3 regions of the Paenibacillus crassostreae genome follow, and region 3 is predicted to be linked to each of the others. Evidence: riboswitches for the same ligand, from Rfam matches in the RefSeq annotation. Region 3 holds a riboswitch; each other region holds the start of a gene.

Region 1 (6,321 bases), 420 kb from region 3:
AAGCAAATAGCTTTCGTCCGTGGAAAGGTGCTTTAAAGCATACTCTTCTATAGCGAGGTTAATAGCAGGATCATGAATTCCTTGGTTATCGATGAATAGCATAGTTTATTCTACTCCTCCATTTTTTGATATATGTAATATCTCTGAATCTTATATAATTGTAAACCAATTATGAAGTAGATACAAAGGGGAGCTACATTGACGCAACACAAAATCCTGCGCAATAATAGAACTACTCATGACAATATAGAAGATAGAGGAGGCATCAAGATGCTAGAACGCTATGGGCATGGTGGAGATTTGGAAAGTGCCACGGAGGCATATGGGCTGAAGGGAGATAGATTCCTTGACTTTAGTGCTAACATTAATCCATTAGGACCACCTCAACAAGTATTACAACAATTGGAGGATTCTCTTGCGTCTATTATTCGTTATCCTGATCCGGGTCATCGGAAGTTAAAATATAGGTTGGGACAAAAGCTGAGTGTAAATGAAAATAACATCTGCATTGGGAATGGTGCAGCAGAATGTATGGCACTTATTCTGCTTGGACTACATCCACAGAAGGTTGGTATTATTGAGCCTTGTTTCTCTGAATATAGACAACTATCGGAACAATTCAATGCGGAAGTATATTCAGTTCTAGGGAGAAAAGATAGAGATTGGAAAGCAACGATTGAGGATATAGAAGAATTGATGCAACAAGTAGACCTACTATTCATTGGACAGCCGAATAATCCGAATGGCGTTCAATATACGCTAGAAGAATTACGCAGACTAGCAGATACAGCAGAACACCAAGATACGTATTTGGTAGTAGATGAAGCTTTCATAGATTTCATTCCCCCGCAACAACAGGCGACTCTGTTATCTGAGCTAGTGAATTATCCACGTACACTGTTAGTAAGATCAATGACGAAGTTCTATGCCATCCCAGGTCTGCGATTGGGGTATACGTTAGCGCATCCCGATGTGATCAGATCCATGAAAAGTAAACAGGTAACCTGGAGTGTGAATGGACTGGCTTTGTTAGCGGGTGAGGCTGCTCTTGAGAGTGGCGAAGAATTCGAGCGTAGCACATTAGAACTGATCTGTTCTGAGCGGGCTGCATTAACTCATGGTCTTACTGAGTTAGGATGTTCGGTGAGCCCTGGGGAAGCGAACTTCTTATTGGTGAGACTACCTGATCCATGGATAGCGATTGAGATGCAACGTAAGCTGGGAATGAGAGGTATTCTAATTCGAAGCTGTGCGATGTATCCTGGATTGGAACAAGGTCATATTCGGGTTGCAGTAAAAGCGACACAAGACAATAGAAGGTTATTACAAGAACTACGACATGTGCTTGAACATGAAGTACAAGAATAGGAGAACAATGATGACAACGCCTTTTTTGAATGGTGACCATTATACATATAAATCGTTAGTCTGGGAAGATCTTATGCTGACACGGCATGAGCGACATCTTTTACTCCAACTCCCAACTCATGTGGATTGTCTTAGTAGTGCTATATTTGGTGGGGGTATGAGGAAGATCGATCGAATAGCAAACATATATGTGGATAGGCGATATGATTGTAATGATCCAGAAAAAGATATAGAGAAGTTGTTCCAAGAGTGGAACTATCCTCAAGAATACACTGCGGGATTATTGACAGCTGTTCAGTTGGAACATGCTGCAGTTCTTGAAGAGAATGGGAAGGATGCTTCCCTATTCTGTTGTACAACAGCGGGAATATCTAATGGTGCGCGTGCTGGATCTGAGCGAACGACGTTTCCGGTCTATCAACCAGGAACAATTAATACCATGCTCATGATCGATGCTAGAATGACTCAAGCGGCGATGGTGAATGCTGTCATTACTGCGGTAGAAGCGAAAACGGCTGCCCTTGCTGATCTAGGAATTCGGGATGTAGAGAATGGGTTGGTGGCTACTGGAACCACGACGGATGCTATTGTAGTAGGTGTCAGTCAATCGACTTCCTATCCTATTGCTCATCGATATTGCGGAACGGCGACTGATCTCGGAGCTGTTATTGGACGTCTGGTGTATGGTACGGTCAGAGAGAGTTTGATCGCTGCAGGAGTGAAGACGTCATGATGGAACTGGCAGTATTCATGCTCTGGGCTGCTTACTTATTAGATCTGATCATAGGAGATCCAAGGTGGATACCACACCCAGTAATAGGAATGGGCAATGGTATTAAAAGGTTAGAGAAAAAAATTCGTAGTCGTGTCTCTTTACCAGCTGATTTGAAAAAAGTCGGAATTCTTCTCCCTGTCATTATAGTGGGAGGTTCCTTTCTATTAATATGGGCATTGTTGAAAGGATTATATATGATTCATCCGTGGATTGCAGTAGTTGCGGAGGTCGTATTTATCGCAACAACCATTGCTACGAAAGGGCTTAAGGATGCGGGTATGGAGGTATATGGTCATCTTAATCGTGGGGATTTACCTGCTGCTCGGAAAGCATTAGGCATGATTGTTGGTCGAGACACCCATCATTTGGACGAGCCAGAGATTGTTCGTGGAACTGTCGAGACCGTTGCAGAGAATATTGTTGATGCCATAGTATCTCCGTTGTTCTTTGCGCTTATTGGAGGAGCTCCACTAGCTATGGCTTATCGTGCAGTGAATACACTAGATTCCATGGTTGGGTACAAGAATGATAAATATATAAACCTAGGCTGGGCTTCTGCAAGGTTAGATGATATCGCTAACTATATTCCAGCTCGAATAACAGGTGTATTACTGGTCGTTAGCAGTTGGCTAATGCGACTGGACTACAAAAGATCTGTGCGTACCATAAAACATGATGCCCGTCTACATCCAAGTCCTAACAGTGGGTTTCCTGAATCAGCAGTGGCTGGAGCTCTAGGAATTCGATTGGGTGGCGAGAATATATATCATGGAGAGGTATCTTTTCGTGCCTATATGGGCGAGGGGTCACGACCCATGGGGAAAGAGGATATTATAGCGACAGTTAGGTTGATGCTACTATCGTCGCTACTATTTCTATTGCTAAGCGTACTTGTGATAGTTGTATTTGGAGGAACACTATGGAGATAGAATTAGTATTGATCCGCCATGGCAGAACGCAGTGGAATGTGGATAAGCGATATTTAGGACACACAGATATAGGGATCCTAGATAGACCAAGTGCCGAACTTTCATCTTTAAAGAGACAACTTGAAGACAGGATGTTTCAAAGTATATTCTGCAGTGACTTGAAGAGGTGTCAAGAAACATTAGAGTACATTTATCCTACTTCACAAGAACAAATTATTTTAGATACCCGTCTACGAGAAATGGATTTTGGAGATTGGGAAGGTCAGACCTACGAGCAATTACGACTTGTAGACGATTACTGTAATTGGTTAGATGACCCTCAGAGTATAACACCACCCAATGGAGAATCGTGGCTAGAATTCAAAGAGAGAATTGAGAACTTTATGGAAACCCTGACAAGCATCCTGAAGGATGAAGAACATGTGAATTCTAGTTCAGCAATATTGATTGTTACACATGGTGGGGTTATCAGGCAATTACTAGCTATGACAGTTTTGGGTTCAACATTCTGGGATTTCGCTGCAGATCCAGGAACTTTAATATCATTAAAGCTAACCTTGCAAGATGACAAATGGGTAGGAAACTTATGATTTACTAAAGAGGTAAGCCAATAATTGGATTGTAACTACTTTGTTTTTGCCCTATAATTTCAAATAGAGAAGCAAGACTTGTTTATAAATGAATATAATAAACTTGTAAGGTCTAGGGAATTAGAAGCTAAGAAGGTTGCTTTTAATCCTAGTTAAAAGGGAAGCCGGTGTAAATCCGGCACGGTCCCGCCACTGTAAATCAGGGATGTTCTCAAGAATCAATTTCATAATCTGCATAGGCGATTATGAAATTGATTCAATATACCACTGTTCTGCTTCATGTAGGATGGGAAGGTGAGAATGTCAGCTAACCTGTGAGTCAGGAGACCTGCCTTATGAGAAGTACGATGGTCCTTCGAGGAAAGGATTACGTTTGGCTTTTTGGAAGTACCTAAGAGTTGTTTCGGTACACAGCCTGCGGAGAGATGATGGTAAGCCACATGATGTCCGCACTAACGTAATCCCTGATGCTTTCTTGAATAAAGAGGATCAGGGTTTTTGCTATGCATAGACTTTCGTGAACAAAATTCATTGGAATTACAAGGAAGGCAACTCTCACATGATATGAAAAGGAGAGAGAAATAATAATGAAATTATTGAAGAAGAATTGGATTACCGGGGCGTTAGCGCTCATGCTCACAATATCGCTAACGGCATGTGGAAATAATGAACAAGCAGAGAAGGTTACTGAACAAACACCAACAGAGGTAGCTCCAACAGAACAGACGAAGCCTACCGAAGAGCAAGCAAGTGATTTGAGTACGGTCTATCCCTTAACAGTAGTGGATGCTACAGGCGAATCTATTACATTTACAGAAGCTCCGAAGCAGATTGTATCCCTCTCACCGGCAGAGACCGAAGCACTATTTGCTCTGGGATTAGACGAGCAGGTTGTAGGTGTATCTGATTTTGATGATTATCCAGAAGCGGTGACGAGTAAAGCTAGAATGGGTGGTGTTTATAGTCCAAATGAGGAAGCTATTATAGTAGCAGAACCTGACCTAGTAGTTACAGGAATCTCTATGAGTGTGGAAGCTACAGAGAAGTTACGTGAACTTGGCATAACGATTATCAAGACTGATCCGAAATCTGTAGATGATGTCATTGCTAATATTGAATTGTTGGGACAGATTACAGATCAGCAAGCAGAAGCTATAACCGTTGTAGATAAAATGAAACAAGAGCGCGCGGAAGTGACAGAAGCGGTTAAATCACTTACGCCTGAACAGAAAAAGAAAGTATATATCGAATTTTCTCTAGGTTGGACAGTAGGTAGTGGTGAATTTCTGAATGAGTTAATCACACTAGCTGGTGGGGTTAACGTTGCCGCGGATACAGTGGGATGGAATGAAATTAGTGAAGAGAAAATCATTAATGATAACCCTGATGTGATTCTTTACAATATGAATGTTAAGGATGAGACTACACAAGAAACATTAGATCAGATCATTAAAGCTCGCAGTGGTTGGGATCAAATTACGGCTATCAAGAATGATGCTATTGTTGGATTGAATGATAACTTGGTTAGTCGTCCGGGGCCACGTGTCACGCAAGGACTTAAAGAAATTGCTAATGCCATCTATCCAGAACTACTAAACCATGAATAAGAAATTAACTGTGTATGGGGGGCTCGGGATCATATTACTTGTCGCGAGCTTCCTGCTCTGCCTTGGAATAGGTGCGGTTAAGCTACCCGTAAAGGATATTATTCAAATTCTAGTGCATCGATTACCATGGGTGGGGGATATGATTATACCAACATGGAGTCCTGCACATGAGCAAATACTTATTAAGGTAAGATTACCTCGAATTGTCTTAGGTATGCTGGTCGGAGCTTCTCTTGCTGTTGCTGGTTCTGGATTTCAGGGTGTACTTCGTAATCCCCTTGCTGATCCATATACGCTAGGGGTTTCTTCAGGAGCATCCGTTGGTGCGGCAGTCATTATTTTCTATGGAATGCAGTATTCTCTTGTGGGTATCTGGACGCTCCCTATGGTTGCTTTTTTTACAGGGATATTGACTCTATGGGGAGTGCTGTCTTTAGCACGTGAGGGTGGGAAAATCCCAACGAATAGTCTGATTTTATCAGGTGTGGTTATGCAATCCTTCCTAGGTGCTATCGTCTCCTTCCTAACGGCTATGTCGAAAGAGACGATTAATGAAATTATGTTCTGGACGATGGGCGGATTAAGCTTTCGTGGATGGTCATATACACTCATGTTATTGCCGTATGTATTTGTTGGATTGTTGGTGATATGGGGAAGCGCTCGCTCTTTGAATTTATTAGCATTGGGTGAACGCCAGGCTGCTCATATGGGACTTCATGTAGAGAGACTGAAGTTGAGAACATTGATCGTATCCACCTTATTAACGGCAGCTGCTGTATCTGTATCTGGTGTGATTGGATTTGTGGGACTCGTTATTCCACATATCATTCGATTGATTACGGGTCCGGATTATCGACACATCGTCCCATTATCGGCATTGGGAGGCGCAATCTTCACGTTATGGTGTGATACCATTGCTCGTTCTATTCTAGCTCCGACGGAGATTCCGCTTGGAGTGGTTACCGCATTTATTGGCGCTCCATTCTTTGCTTATCTGTTGTATCGTAATAAGAAGCAACGGAACGGAGGTATGGCATGATCGAGGTAAACGA
Region 2 (6,321 bases), 110 kb from region 3:
AGGCCTGCACCAAGTATTTTCCCATCAGGGAAACCAAATGATTTAATCGACTCCAGATTCTGACCAAGCCCATGAATAAGGTCAAGTCCAATTCCCTGCACGGGTAATGAGACAATCTCTTCATAGAAATCCACTGCTTCAAAATACGTTTGCAACATAATATTGAGACTTGGTGCTGCTTCATGTAGAGTAGAATAAATTCGACGAATCCTTAATAAGTCTTCTTGTGTGATCGATGTAACGAGAATAGGCTCATCAATCTGGATCCACTGGACACCTTCTTGCGCCAACTCCTGTACAATTTGTGTGTAGATCGGTAAGAATTGTTCTATGAGTTCATCAAGTTGATTCAGTTCATACCCCTTAGAAAGTTTCAAATACGAATACAATCCAATCAATACTGGTTTCCCTTCAATTCCCAACTTCTCTTTCGCTTCTTGATAGGCTTTCAGCGGGCGATTCTCGGTTAGCGTTGGTTTAGCACCATTCAACTCAGGCACAATATAGTGATAATTGGTATTGAACCACTTGGTCATCTCACATGCCGTTGCTCCCTTATCCCCTCTTGCCATCGCATAATACGTAGAGAGTGGAACAACACCACCTGCATATTGAAACCGTGGTGGTACAAGTCCAAACATCGCCGTTGCATCCAAAATATGATCGTAATAGGAGAAATCATTTACAGGGATAAGTTCAATTCCTTTGTCTTGCTGAAGCTTCAAATGATCTAACCGAATACGCTCTAATTGTCCTATCAGCTGTGCTTCATCACATTTACCTGCCCAGTAAGCCTCCAGTGCCTTCTTCCACTCACGGTTAGCACCAATTCGTGGGTAACCTAGATTGCTACTCTTTAACATCTGTAGATAACGCCTCCTCATATTTCTTTCTAGTCGTTCTCATATAATCGCTATCCAAGCCTAGTAAAGCATGGTTATTAATCCTTTATTTCAAGTGAAACACCAACATCAACACCAATAGTTGCATAAAGTATTACTCACAAATTAACTGTATATTTTGCAACTATTCCCCTCATAACCCGCATTTCTTCTGATTAAGTGTAGTTTATACATCTATTCAACACTTTCTCTTCGATTTGATTCGAGGATTCCCCATATGAGTGCCGACTCTAAAATATACTTTCTAATAGAGCAAAAAGGGGCAAAAAAGGACATCTTCACCCTAAATAAAAAGGATAAAGATGCCCTAGAATATATCTATCTTGGCTGGAATCTTTAACACCTCCCTATCTCCCGTAGGTAAAGCAGTGTTGTCAAAATAGGCAGGTCTCCTGGCTCCAGAATCGTCATCCATCTGCTCTCCTTCCCGATCTGAGATCAGTGGTTTTTAGCAGCGACTCCTCTGTTACAGTGGCGGGACCGCGTCGGTATTACACCGAACTTCCCTTTTAAGCTCAAGTTATTCTAGAGCACCTATTTCCACATTATTGAATTATTATTACCTCACATGCATACATATTACATTATATTGTATATTTATGCAATACATTCATTTGATTGAATACTTATTCTATCATAATTTGAAGCGTTATTCTCTTTAATAACAGCACAACAAAGCCGAGCTCTCGCCCGACTTCGTTTCGTTAAGATATTAATGAGACTAAGATCATTACTCATCATCTTGCTAAAAATATAAGCGGTTTGAAAATAAGCTATTGATTACTCGCCCAGCGATCCTCACCTGGAAAAGGGCATTTCTTATCCTTAAATTTCGCTGTGATCGGTACAATACAGCCGCATAACGTACAAGTGTGATTGTTCATCAACTTAGTACAACCACTACAGATCTGTAATCGTTCTGCATATACAGCATCGCTAGCACTTTGCTCAGGCGTTATTTTCATCGTGGCGAGCACACGAGTTATTTGTTGATCTGTAACTTTGTATTCCTCTCGACAACCCTTACAGGTAGTTTCTTGTTCAATCATTCCGCAATTAGTTCTAGCACCGTTACTGACATAGGAGCAAGCTTCACATCAATATCTGTTCCATTAAGCTTAAATGCAGTGAACTCAGATGGCGCTACATTCTCAGGTTGCTCAAACGTATTATGCGCGTCCATAGTTGTCGCCTTCAATTCCGTCCCACTGATCTTCACCTGACTTCCCGTTAAACCACGAAGGTCGATCTTCAAGTCCGCTTCATCTTTATGACTGACGTTACACAAACTGATGTGGATAATCCCGTTCTTGTCTTTGGAAGCAGATACGGATACTTGAGGTATCTTGTTGCCATCTAATTCATAATCAGCAGTCACAGTATGGTTATATAGAAGTTCTGCATCTTGATGTACCTTGAACATATCGAATACATGGTACGTAGGTGTAAGAATCATCTTCTCACCCTCTGTCAAAATAACCGATTGCAGTACATTTACAACTTGAGCAATGTTCGCCATTTCTACACGATCACAGTGATCATGGAATATGTGGAAGGTCAACCCAGCCACCAGAGCATCACGAATCGTATTCTGTTGATACAAGAAACCTGGATTCGTTCCTGGTTCAACATCGAACCATGTTCCCCATTCGTCTACGATAAGACCCACGCGCTTCTCAGGATCATGGCGATCCATGATCGTCGAATGCTTGGTAATCAGCTCATCCATCCATAACGCTTTCTTTAATGTGCCGAACCAATCGGATTCGGAGAATCCTGTAGCTGCACCCTTCTCTGTCCAGAATTCACCTGGGATGGTATAGTAATGCAGACTGATAGCATCCATGTGACGATGCGCATTCGCCATAAGGACTTCCATCCAGTTATAGTCATCCACATTCGGACCGCATGCTATTTTATGAATCTTATTGTCCCCATAATTACGGACATAAGTTTGAAATTGACGGTATAGGTCAGCATAATACTCAGGGCGCATATTACCACCACAACCCCAGTTCTCATTCCCCACTCCGAAATATTTAATTTTCCATGGCTTCTCGTGACCATTCTGACCTCGCAATTCCGCCATCGGAGATACACCATCGAATGTCATATACTCTACCCATTCGGACATTTCCTGAACAGTACCACTACCAACATTCCCAGATATGTAAGGCTCGCATTCTAACATCTCACATAACAACATGAACTCATGTGTCCCGAAATGGTTATTCTCAACAACACCGCCCCAATGCGTATTCACCATTTGTTTGCGGTTCTCATTAGGTCCTATGCCATCTTTCCAATGATATTCATCCGCAAAGCATCCACCCGGCCAACGCAATACAGGGATTTTAATTTTTCGGAGTGCCTCAACTACATCATTACGAATCCCAGCGGTATTAGGTATAGGCGAATCCTCTCCCACCCAGAATCCTTCGTAAATACAGCGTCCCAAATGTTCGGAGAAATGACCATAAATATTACGGTTAATCGTCCCCGCTGATTGATCTACATGAATCGTAACTTGATTTGCCATTGTGTACCCTCACTTTCGATAATTAATATTTATATTATATTTTAATATTGATATTACTCATGGTTTTAGTTTAATACTCCCCTCTAGTAGTGTCAACCATTATATAAAGCGCTTACTAAAATTACGTTAAACTAATATTAAACTATTTTTTGTAGTAAATATACTATTTCAATTTGGAGCGGTAGTTTCTCCGTCTTATATAAATATCTATCCATTCAAGATCATAGTTCCGAAAATACTATAAATGAAATAGTTGTCAGTATATAGTGTAAAGCTGAACTATAATAAAAAGGAGATGTACCATAATCCGTTAAATACGGCCTACGGACATCTCCTTCGTATGATTATGAATACTCTATCTCAACCCTCTACATCTATCCATTTGCGATCACTGTCAAATCATCATAAGAAGTGATCATTATATCCGCATACTGTAAAGGTATGGACGATCCCGATCCTATACCGATCCTCAGTCCTACGCCCGCCGCTTTAGCGGCTTGCATGTCTCCCACGGTATCACCAACCATCGCTACCCTCTCCGGAGATACGTTGAGTCGAGCACAAGCTAACTGAAGCATATCAGGGGCCGGCTTACCTTGGATTACCATATCACTACCAATGATATGTTTGAAATGTCCTTCCAAACCCATCCAAGTTAGATGCTTGCGCGCTTCTGCTGCATAATCCGCAGTCACGACAGCTAACGGTAGTTGGATATCCTCACATTGTCCAAGAAACGCTTGCAAGCCTGGGAGGGCAAGAACAGGGTGTTCACGCTCCAACTCTTCACTAGCAACAACACTAAATTGGCGGACAAGCTGAATCGATTTATTCCACGATAGCCCAGCATGATAGAGTTGCCAAGCAAGCGCACCTTCAATTTCTGAGACTGTTCCCATTGAGAGTGGGCCCTGCACATCATAGGAGATCGCTCTTCCTGTTACATCAAATTCTAATCCTAGTAGCTTTGACGCGAACCCCTCTTTAGTGACTACACCAAGACTCTGAATCGTAACCATCATTTGAACAGTCATTGACTCAGCCCAATATCCCCATAAGGACATAAATTCAAGCAGAGTACCATCTTTATCAAAAAGAATGGCATCCACCTCATACCCTTCTCCCTGCACAGTCAGTATAGGCATATGAGGACACCTCCTAACAATTCTAATAACTAGTAGTATCTCTCAATCACTTCTTTTAAAGCAGTTAATTTGATGGGCTTGCTTAAATAATTATCCATTCCAGCAGCCAAACATTTCTCACGGTCACCCTTCAAAGCATTCGCCGTGACGGCTATAATAATCGGACATAGGTTAGAAGGTATCGTTTCTTTGATCCATGCCGTAACTTCAAATCCATTCATTCCAGGCATCTGTATATCCATGAATATAATGTCATAATGTTCATCGGCCAACGCTTGAATCACTTCATGCCCGTTACTTACGATGTTGGTTGTATATCCTTGCTTTTCAAGCATTATCTTTAATACAAGTTGATTAATCTCATTATCTTCTGCAATTAGAATATGAATAGAGTTGATCCCCTTTGGAGTTTCATCATTAGGAAATTTAGGTTCCGTTATCTCCGTAGTATTAAGAGTTTTTTTTAGGTGAATCGTGAAAACAAAGGTAGTTCCTTTCTCATTACTCTCTTCTAATTTAAGCTCTCCACCCATTAATTCTACTAATCTTTTACTTATTGTTAGACCTAACCCTGTTCCTTCATGTGTCCGTGTCAGAATATGATCAACTTGGTTAAATGGTTCAAACAAATTCTTGACCTTTTCCTGCGGGATACCTATTCCCGTATCCTTAATTAGAAATTTCAGATCCATATTATGATCAGTCCGAGGAGTTAGCTCAACGCTAATCGAAATTTCACCTGAGAATGTAAACTTCACAGCATTTCCGATCAGATTAATTAGCACCTGCTTCAATCGTTCTGGATCACCCATGCATACGTACGGTACGTTTGGGTTAATAAATGCACTCATGCCAATCTTCTTTTTTTCAGCGATTGTCGATAGTATGTTTAGTGTGTCTGTAACACATTCTCTCACATCTAGATGCACGTCCTGCAATTCAATTTTACCAGATTCAATTTTGGAGAAGTCTAGAATATCATTAATAATATTTATTAGACTATCACTACTTTTACGCATAATCTCCACATATTCCCTCTGTTGTGCATCTAATTGTGTCGTCTCTAATAATAACTCTCCCATACCAATCAACCCAGTGATAGGTGTGCGAATCTCATGACTCATCATGGTCACAAATTGATCTTTAGCTTTACTCATACTCTCCGCTGTTTCTTTTTCGATGAGTAACCTTTTATGTTCCGTCATATCTTTGATTAGGATATAGAACCCCACGTTAAGTTCTCTAATAATGATTGGCACAATTGTCGCTATCACATCTACACGATGTCCTAGCTTATGTACAATATTAGCATTTTTATTCTCTCTTGTTACATTACTCAATGAATAAGAAAGGACACTCTCCAAATGAACATCCCCAATAAGCTTAGATATATTCCGTCCTACTAGTTCATTAATAGAATAGCCGGTAAGCTCTTCAGCTCTGCCATTAGAATTAATTATTACGCCATTTAGATCTAGCGAAATAACAGTATCATGATTATATTTCTTAAGTGATGTATATCGTTCGACCGTCTCTTGAAGCTCTAACTCCACCTTTTTACGATCTGTAACATCCTGGACTGTACCATTCAATCGGACTGGACGCCCTTCTTCATCTTTAGTTATGAATCCTCGTAAATGTAGGTATTGTAGATTCTCATGATCTAATAGCTTATGAAATTCAAAGTTTAAATCATTACCCTCTTGCAATATCTCATCAATACTCTCCTTGAATC
Region 3 (6,321 bases):
GTGGCGTGAGTTAATTCAACCTCAGTCACTGATAACCGTTTGTTGATGTCTTTTACTTGTGCTTTAAGAGGTTCAGCATCCTGATTATGTCCTTGTTGCAGAGATGTTGCGATGGTGTGTGTCAACTGGTTACGCTTAGCTCTCAAATCTTCTGTTTGTTTCAAAAGATCCCGTCTTTTCTGATCCCATTTCAATAAATCACTGACTGAGAGTTCCATTCTTTTCTGTTCAGCGATTCTTTGTACCAAGTCCGGATTGTCCCGGATAAATCGGATGTCCAACATATCTCACGAGCTCCTTTGTCTGAAAAAATACAAAAAACGCCCTCATCCTTTGGGACGAGGAGCGTCTGCTCGCGGTGCCACCCAACTTGATCGAATCTGTCTAAGACAGTCTTCGATCCGCTTGGTTCCGCGATAACGGACGGATGCCGGTTAACTTAGGGAGAGGGGTTACCTGCTCCGGTCGCCAACGCCTCACAGTTGGATTCTGATCATTGGCGTAATTTCACTGTTTAATTCTTTGTCAACGAGTATAGCGTATACGAAGTATAAGTGCAACATATACGTAAATCGATTCAGTATAAGGCATTTTGGAATGCAAGAGACTGAGCTCTTTCTCTACTTTGGTGTAGTAAATATAAGAATGGTTGTGTTAAGACAAGCTAAGTTATAATAAATTGACAATGCTTATAATGCTTGGTACCATAAATTAAACAAAGTATTATTGTCGGAATTATGTATTTATTAATATGAAAAGGAGATTGAGACATGGCTAAAATTGTTGTAATTAACGGAAATCCTTCTCTTACTTCAAGACTTCAAGCTGTCATTGAATACTTAGAGAAGATTCTTTCTGATTCTGGAATTGAAGTGAGTCGAATCGATGTGGCTAAGCTACCCCCAGAAGATCTCATTCATACCAAATTTGAAAGTGAACCTATTGTCAAAGCTAACGGATTATTAGCAGAAGCTGATGCTGTTATTGTAGCAAGTCCAGTGTATAAGGCGTCATATACGGGCGTACTCAAGACCTTCTTGGATTTGGTTCCGCAAAAAGGCTTTGCAGGAAAAATCACGTTACCTCTGTTTATTGGAGGAAGTATGGCGCATCTACTCGCAATCGATTATGCTCTAAAGCCTGTGTTGTCTGCACTTGGAGCGAGATATATACTTGGTGGGGTCTACACAGTTGACTCACAGGTTGTTCGTAAGGAAGATGGAGGAATGGAGATAGCGGAAGAGTTGAAGTTACGATTAAATGCCGCTCTCGAGGAATTGGTCAGTGAAACTAGACTAAGAAGTGAAATGAAGCAACAAAACAATCAATTGAAGTTATAATTGAAATCATGATGTTGTCATATAATAGGCTAAATATAAATAACGGAGTGGAATCTGATAACAGACTCGACTCCGTTTTTGTGGATTGAGAGGTTTTACTCCATTAATTCTAGAAGCTTCTGATCAATTTTTGATAATACATATTGTCGATCAATGGGGCTCTTCTCGAAATCAAGTCCATCTACATTAATCGTAAGGACGGGTGAGGAATTATATTGATTGAAGTATTCTCTATAATAATAATTAAGTCTTTCCCAATAGGAATGTTCCACAATTTGTTCATAATCGCGTCCTCGTTGTATTATACGTTGAATCGCTTCATCAACAGAAATCTCTAAGTAAATCATCAGTTTGGGAGCTTGGCAATGCTCAATCATATTCTCAAACAGGTTCACATACAAATTGAATTCTTCGCTCGACATTTCACCATTATCATAAAGCATTCGTGCAAATATTAGATCTCCATAAATTGAACGATCTAATACAGCATTGTTGATTTTCGCTGCTTCTTTTATATGACGAAATCGTTGATTCAGGAAAAATATTTGTAAGCTAAAGCTATACCTTTCACGATCATGATAAAATTTATCTAATAGCGGATTATCGACTACAGGCTCTTCAAAAGTTGTTAAACCCCGCTCATCTGCTAATATTTTCATTAATGTTGTTTTTCCTGCGCCGACTACGGCATCTACTACGATCATATCCCATCGACCCTTCTGTATGTTAATAAAATGTTTCGAGAAGTCCATAATGGCCACTCATTCCTTATCATAATTAGGTAGTTAACTCTACAGCATCGTTATATCTTATGCTAGACTGAATATCTATAATCCGCTGATTGGAACTTCCACGATAGGGAAGACTGGTGTTTTTTAAAGATTCAATGAAAGGACCGTCGATCACAACTTGGCATTTCATAAGCAGACGGTATTCAGCTGAATCCACGGAGACGATGAGATCCTCGTAGATATAACCAGTATAGATCCACACAGAGAAGTTAGGGATAGCGGCACGAACATTATCAATGAAATCAGCAGCCTCATCGGCTGAGAAGAAAGGATCTCCTCCAGCAAGTGTCATACCCCCGAGTAACTGATTATTAGCCATTTCAGTGATGATCTCTTGTTGACGCTGTTCCGTAAAAGGTTCTCCGTAGTTAAAATTCCACGTTGCCGGATTGAAGCATCCTGAGCAACGGTGACGACAGCCGCTAAGAAAGATGACGGCCCGCAGGTCATCACCTTCATTAATGGATTCAGGATAGTATCCACAAATATTCATCTATGTTTGACCCGATCTCTTACTTCAGCTTGCTTCGCAGCATTAAATCGTGTCTGATAATCACCTGTTAGATAACCAGTCACTCGCCGTAAGCGATACATAGGCACATCTGTCTCCTTCGTACCACAGATAGGGCAAGTATCTCCAATTATGCCTTCGTAATGGCAAGAACCACATCGATCGATTGGATGGTTAATGCTGAAATAGCTGATGTTCTGGGATAGTGCATACTGAACTATTTTTAGAAAAGCGGTCTGGTTACTACGAACATTTCCATCTAATTCAATATAAGAGATAGCTCCGGCATTACATAATTCATGAAAGGGAGCTTCCAGTGAAATCTTCCGTGCAGCTGGTAGGTTGTAATACACGGGTACGTGGAAAGAGTTAGTGTAGTATTCACGATCTGTGACACCTGGGATAGAGCCGAATACTTCGCGATCCTTCTTGGTGAACTTTCCAGACAGGCCTTCAGCTGGTGTAGCCATTAACGTAATATTAAGATCATGCTCCTCACTCTTCATATCACAGTAGCGACGCATCGATGAGATAAGTTCCAAGGCCGTGGCATATACTTCTTCACTCTCAGCATGATGTTTACCATACATAGCTTTCATACATTCAGCTAGACCGATAAAACCAATGGACAAGCTACCATGCTTCAAACATTCTTCGACGGACTCGTCAGAATCTAGTAGTTCTCCACCTTCCCAGACGCCCTCACGCATCATGAAATCAGATGCTTTAGCAGGTTGCCGAGCTTGGATTTTGTAACGGTGTAATAGACCATTAAGTGCAATATCTAAGAAATGATAGAGATCTCGCTGAAAATCTACTTCATGAGGCACAGTACGGCCATTAACGATACCGTGTTTGATGCCCAACTTCACGAGATTAATGGTATTGAAGGATAAATTACCTTTGCCGGACAAGCGGTTACGACCATGTCGGTCAGCAAGCACACGAGTACGGCAACCCATAGTAGCAAATTCGGTATTGGGATCGGTTGGATCATAATACTGTAAATTGAAAGGAGCATCTAGGTTAGCAAAATTAGGATACAAGCGTTTGGTTGAGCATTCTACGGCCTTCAAGAATAGATCATAGTTCGGGTCTTCTGGTGATTGATTGACGCCACGCTTACATTTGAATATCTGAATGGGGAATACAGGTGTTTCGCCACTTCCCAGTCCGTTCATTGTTGCACTGAGTAGGCTATCAATAATCATTTGGCCCTCAAGCGAGGTGCAGGTACCGTAGTTAATACTGGTGAATGGGATCTGACCTCCAGCCCGACTAGACATCGTATTCAAATTATGTATTAAGCTCTCCGCAGCCTGAAGGCATTCTATCTTAGTCTCCTGTACTGCAAAAGAATATGAACGTGGATGAGAGTTGCATAATGTCAAACTGCCAAGTGTGATGTTATGCTCTTCGAGCGGAAGATTCTCATCAAAGTAGAGTACACCTTTATGAAAATGCTTCGCAAATGACTTAGCGATATATGGAGCTAGATCATGATCTAACTTACTTCCGGAGACTCCGCCATATTGAGAATTCTGTTGACATTGGAATATGATCGCCACGAGAGCCATAGCAGTAGATATAGACTGTGGAGTGCGAACACTACCACTACCCGTACTGAAGCCTCGTGCCAGAAGTTTATCGAATGGGATGAAGATACAGTTCGTGCTACCTACCGCGTATTGATCAAGGTCGTGAACATATAAATCATTATGATCTACGGCAGTCATGAGCTTTTCGGGGACTATGTAATATCTTGCGTACCATTTAGCATATTCACTGCCGAATTTACCTATTTTACCTGAAAAGCTTTCTCCATTCAGATTGGCGTTCTCGCGGAGCATTTCTACATTGAGGCTCTCTGTGATATCATGTCCGAGACCCGATACTTCACGCAACATTTGCTCTTCTTCTTCAGAGACACCACTTCTTGTTTCCATAAGTACCATGAATAAATTCCAACCTTCCTATATCCTCGTAGGATTTGTTATATTGGTCCAACAGGCAGGTCTCCTGACTCTCCAAGTTAACGGCTTCGTTATCTATATGTAGATGATGTCCGTTTATTTAGGCACTAGCGCCTTCCCATAAGTAGTGCTTACAGTGGCATAAGCTTGAGCCTACTTCTCTGCATGATGCAGGTTGATTCTTGGATTACAGTGGCGGGACCGTGATGGATTTGCACCATACTTCCCTTTTAAGACTCGAACTATTACTAGCCGGATCACCTGAATTCACTATATTTAGTATTTCTATATAAATCTAACTCAATATATTGTGTTTGTAAATAAACTAGAATGAAAGAATTCCATGAAAATGAATGAAAAACCTCCGAGACCTACTACAGCTTAGAATAAAAAAAGTAATGAAAATTGTGTGTCTTTATTTTGCGAAATAATTATGAATTCGCTACAATGAATCAGAAACGTAGTAAAATCACAAAACTAAGTTTATGCTTCCGAAGTAGTTTTGGAGAAGCTCAATCAAGAAGTAATTTCATTATCAAAACTTAAGAATATGCTTTCGAAGTAGTTTTGAAGAAGCTGATTCAAGAAGTAATTTCATTATCAAAACTTTTAGGAGGTGTCATATGGCTATTGCAGAAGTAACCGTCATTCCGATCGGAACGCAGACGACAAGTCTAAGTGCTTACGTAGCAGATATGCAACGAGTTCTGAAAGAACAAGAAGGCATAACATATCAGTTAACATCGATGAGTACCATTATAGAAGGTCCCCTTGGTATGGTGTGGAAAGCTATTGCTGCTTTGCATGAATCTCCATTTAGTTCAGGAGCAGAACGAGTATCGACTTCTGTTAAACTAGATGATCGTCGGGATAAGTTGTCATCCAGTGCACAGAAGATACAGTCTGTTCAAGATCGATTAAAGTAATCCCAATCTACCAGGTAATGCGTAGGTCGGGGGTTCAATTTCTTTCATCAGCATCTTTCGTTAGTTTTTCCCGTACTATCAACGTTTGTCACTCGTTGAATGTAGCGGATAGGCTAACGTAATTCCTACACTTTCCTAGCACTAAATTATATGAACGTCAGCGTATAATCTCGGTAAATATGAAGCTTCCTACGGTAATATAGTAGGAGTTTTTTTGTTATGTCGAACGATCAGCGTAAGGGTAAAACGGTTATGCGCAAATTGACCGCCGAGTAACGCAGTAAGGTAGTTATTTCTTTCGGATTAGATCAGGCGTTTGATCTGTTTTATCCTTGTTGATGAAAATCGTCCAAGCACCAATGATGATTTTCCGTGGCTAGAAGAGAAAACCACATAACGGTTTGCCGCTTTAAATGATTTATTACAAATCAAAGGATATCAGGAATATAACTTAATACCACTAAGCAAGTTTTTAGCTTTTCTCAGGATTAATCAGCGTTTTTTCTGCTTCGAAAGATGATCTTACCCCGACTTAAGTCCAGTAGAATATTAGCCTGCGGATGGAGTGTTAATGATTTCCTCTTGTTGTATACTAACATCTATACGTTACCATCAGAAATATCAAAAAATAGTTGTCATAATGGAGGAGTTCCTTAGTATGCACAGAAAACCTAAGTTTTTAAAAGTGATGATAGTAACAGTCGTTTCGCTGGTGATATTGGCTGGATGTACTAATGAGACTGATGAAATGTTCAAGACGGGCATCGGAGAAGTGACAGA

What was found. A riboswitch is a leader RNA that binds a small molecule or an ion and turns the genes downstream of it on or off. The one in region 3 is predicted to bind cobalamin.
Region 1: it holds a riboswitch for cobalamin, as region 3 does, so the genes downstream of both, LPB68_RS07830 (ABC transporter substrate-binding protein) here and LPB68_RS09665 (anaerobic ribonucleoside triphosphate reductase) in region 3, are expected to answer to the same signal.
Region 2: it holds a riboswitch for cobalamin, as region 3 does, so the genes downstream of both, metE (5-methyltetrahydropteroyltriglutamate--homocysteine S-methyltransferase) here and LPB68_RS09665 (anaerobic ribonucleoside triphosphate reductase) in region 3, are expected to answer to the same signal.

Annotation. Positions count from the first base shown of each region.
Region 1 is NZ_CP017770.1:1,636,068-1,642,388, reverse strand. Features, by position in the region: gene LPB68_RS07855 (lipoate--protein ligase) at 1-102, opposite strand, end outside; gene cobD (threonine-phosphate decarboxylase CobD) at 271-1,368, shown strand; gene LPB68_RS07845 (adenosylcobinamide amidohydrolase) at 1,376-2,101, shown strand; gene cbiB (adenosylcobinamide-phosphate synthase CbiB) at 2,101-3,072, shown strand; gene LPB68_RS07835 (histidine phosphatase family protein) at 3,063-3,662, shown strand; cobalamin riboswitch at 3,779-4,012, shown strand; gene LPB68_RS07830 (ABC transporter substrate-binding protein) at 4,250-5,269, shown strand; gene LPB68_RS07825 (FecCD family ABC transporter permease) at 5,262-6,308, shown strand; gene LPB68_RS07820 (ABC transporter ATP-binding protein) at 6,305-6,321, shown strand, end outside.
Region 2 is NZ_CP017770.1:1,946,479-1,952,799, forward strand. Features, by position in the region: gene metE (5-methyltetrahydropteroyltriglutamate--homocysteine S-methyltransferase) at 1-863, opposite strand, end outside; cobalamin riboswitch at 1,268-1,455, opposite strand; gene LPB68_RS09195 (DUF6171 family protein) at 1,676-1,951, opposite strand; gene LPB68_RS09200 (alpha-N-arabinofuranosidase) at 1,948-3,441, opposite strand; gene LPB68_RS09205 (HAD family hydrolase) at 3,816-4,586, opposite strand; gene LPB68_RS09210 (PAS domain S-box protein) at 4,616-6,321, opposite strand, start outside.
Region 3 is NZ_CP017770.1:2,057,389-2,063,709, reverse strand. Features, by position in the region: gene serS (serine--tRNA ligase) at 1-284, opposite strand, end outside; gene ssuE (NADPH-dependent FMN reductase) at 771-1,340, shown strand; gene LPB68_RS09675 (deoxynucleoside kinase) at 1,436-2,092, opposite strand; gene nrdG (anaerobic ribonucleoside-triphosphate reductase activating protein) at 2,118-2,624, opposite strand; gene LPB68_RS09665 (anaerobic ribonucleoside triphosphate reductase) at 2,621-4,588, opposite strand; cobalamin riboswitch at 4,635-4,895, opposite strand; gene LPB68_RS09660 (MTH1187 family thiamine-binding protein) at 5,239-5,541, shown strand; gene LPB68_RS09655 (hypothetical protein) at 6,200-6,321, shown strand, end outside.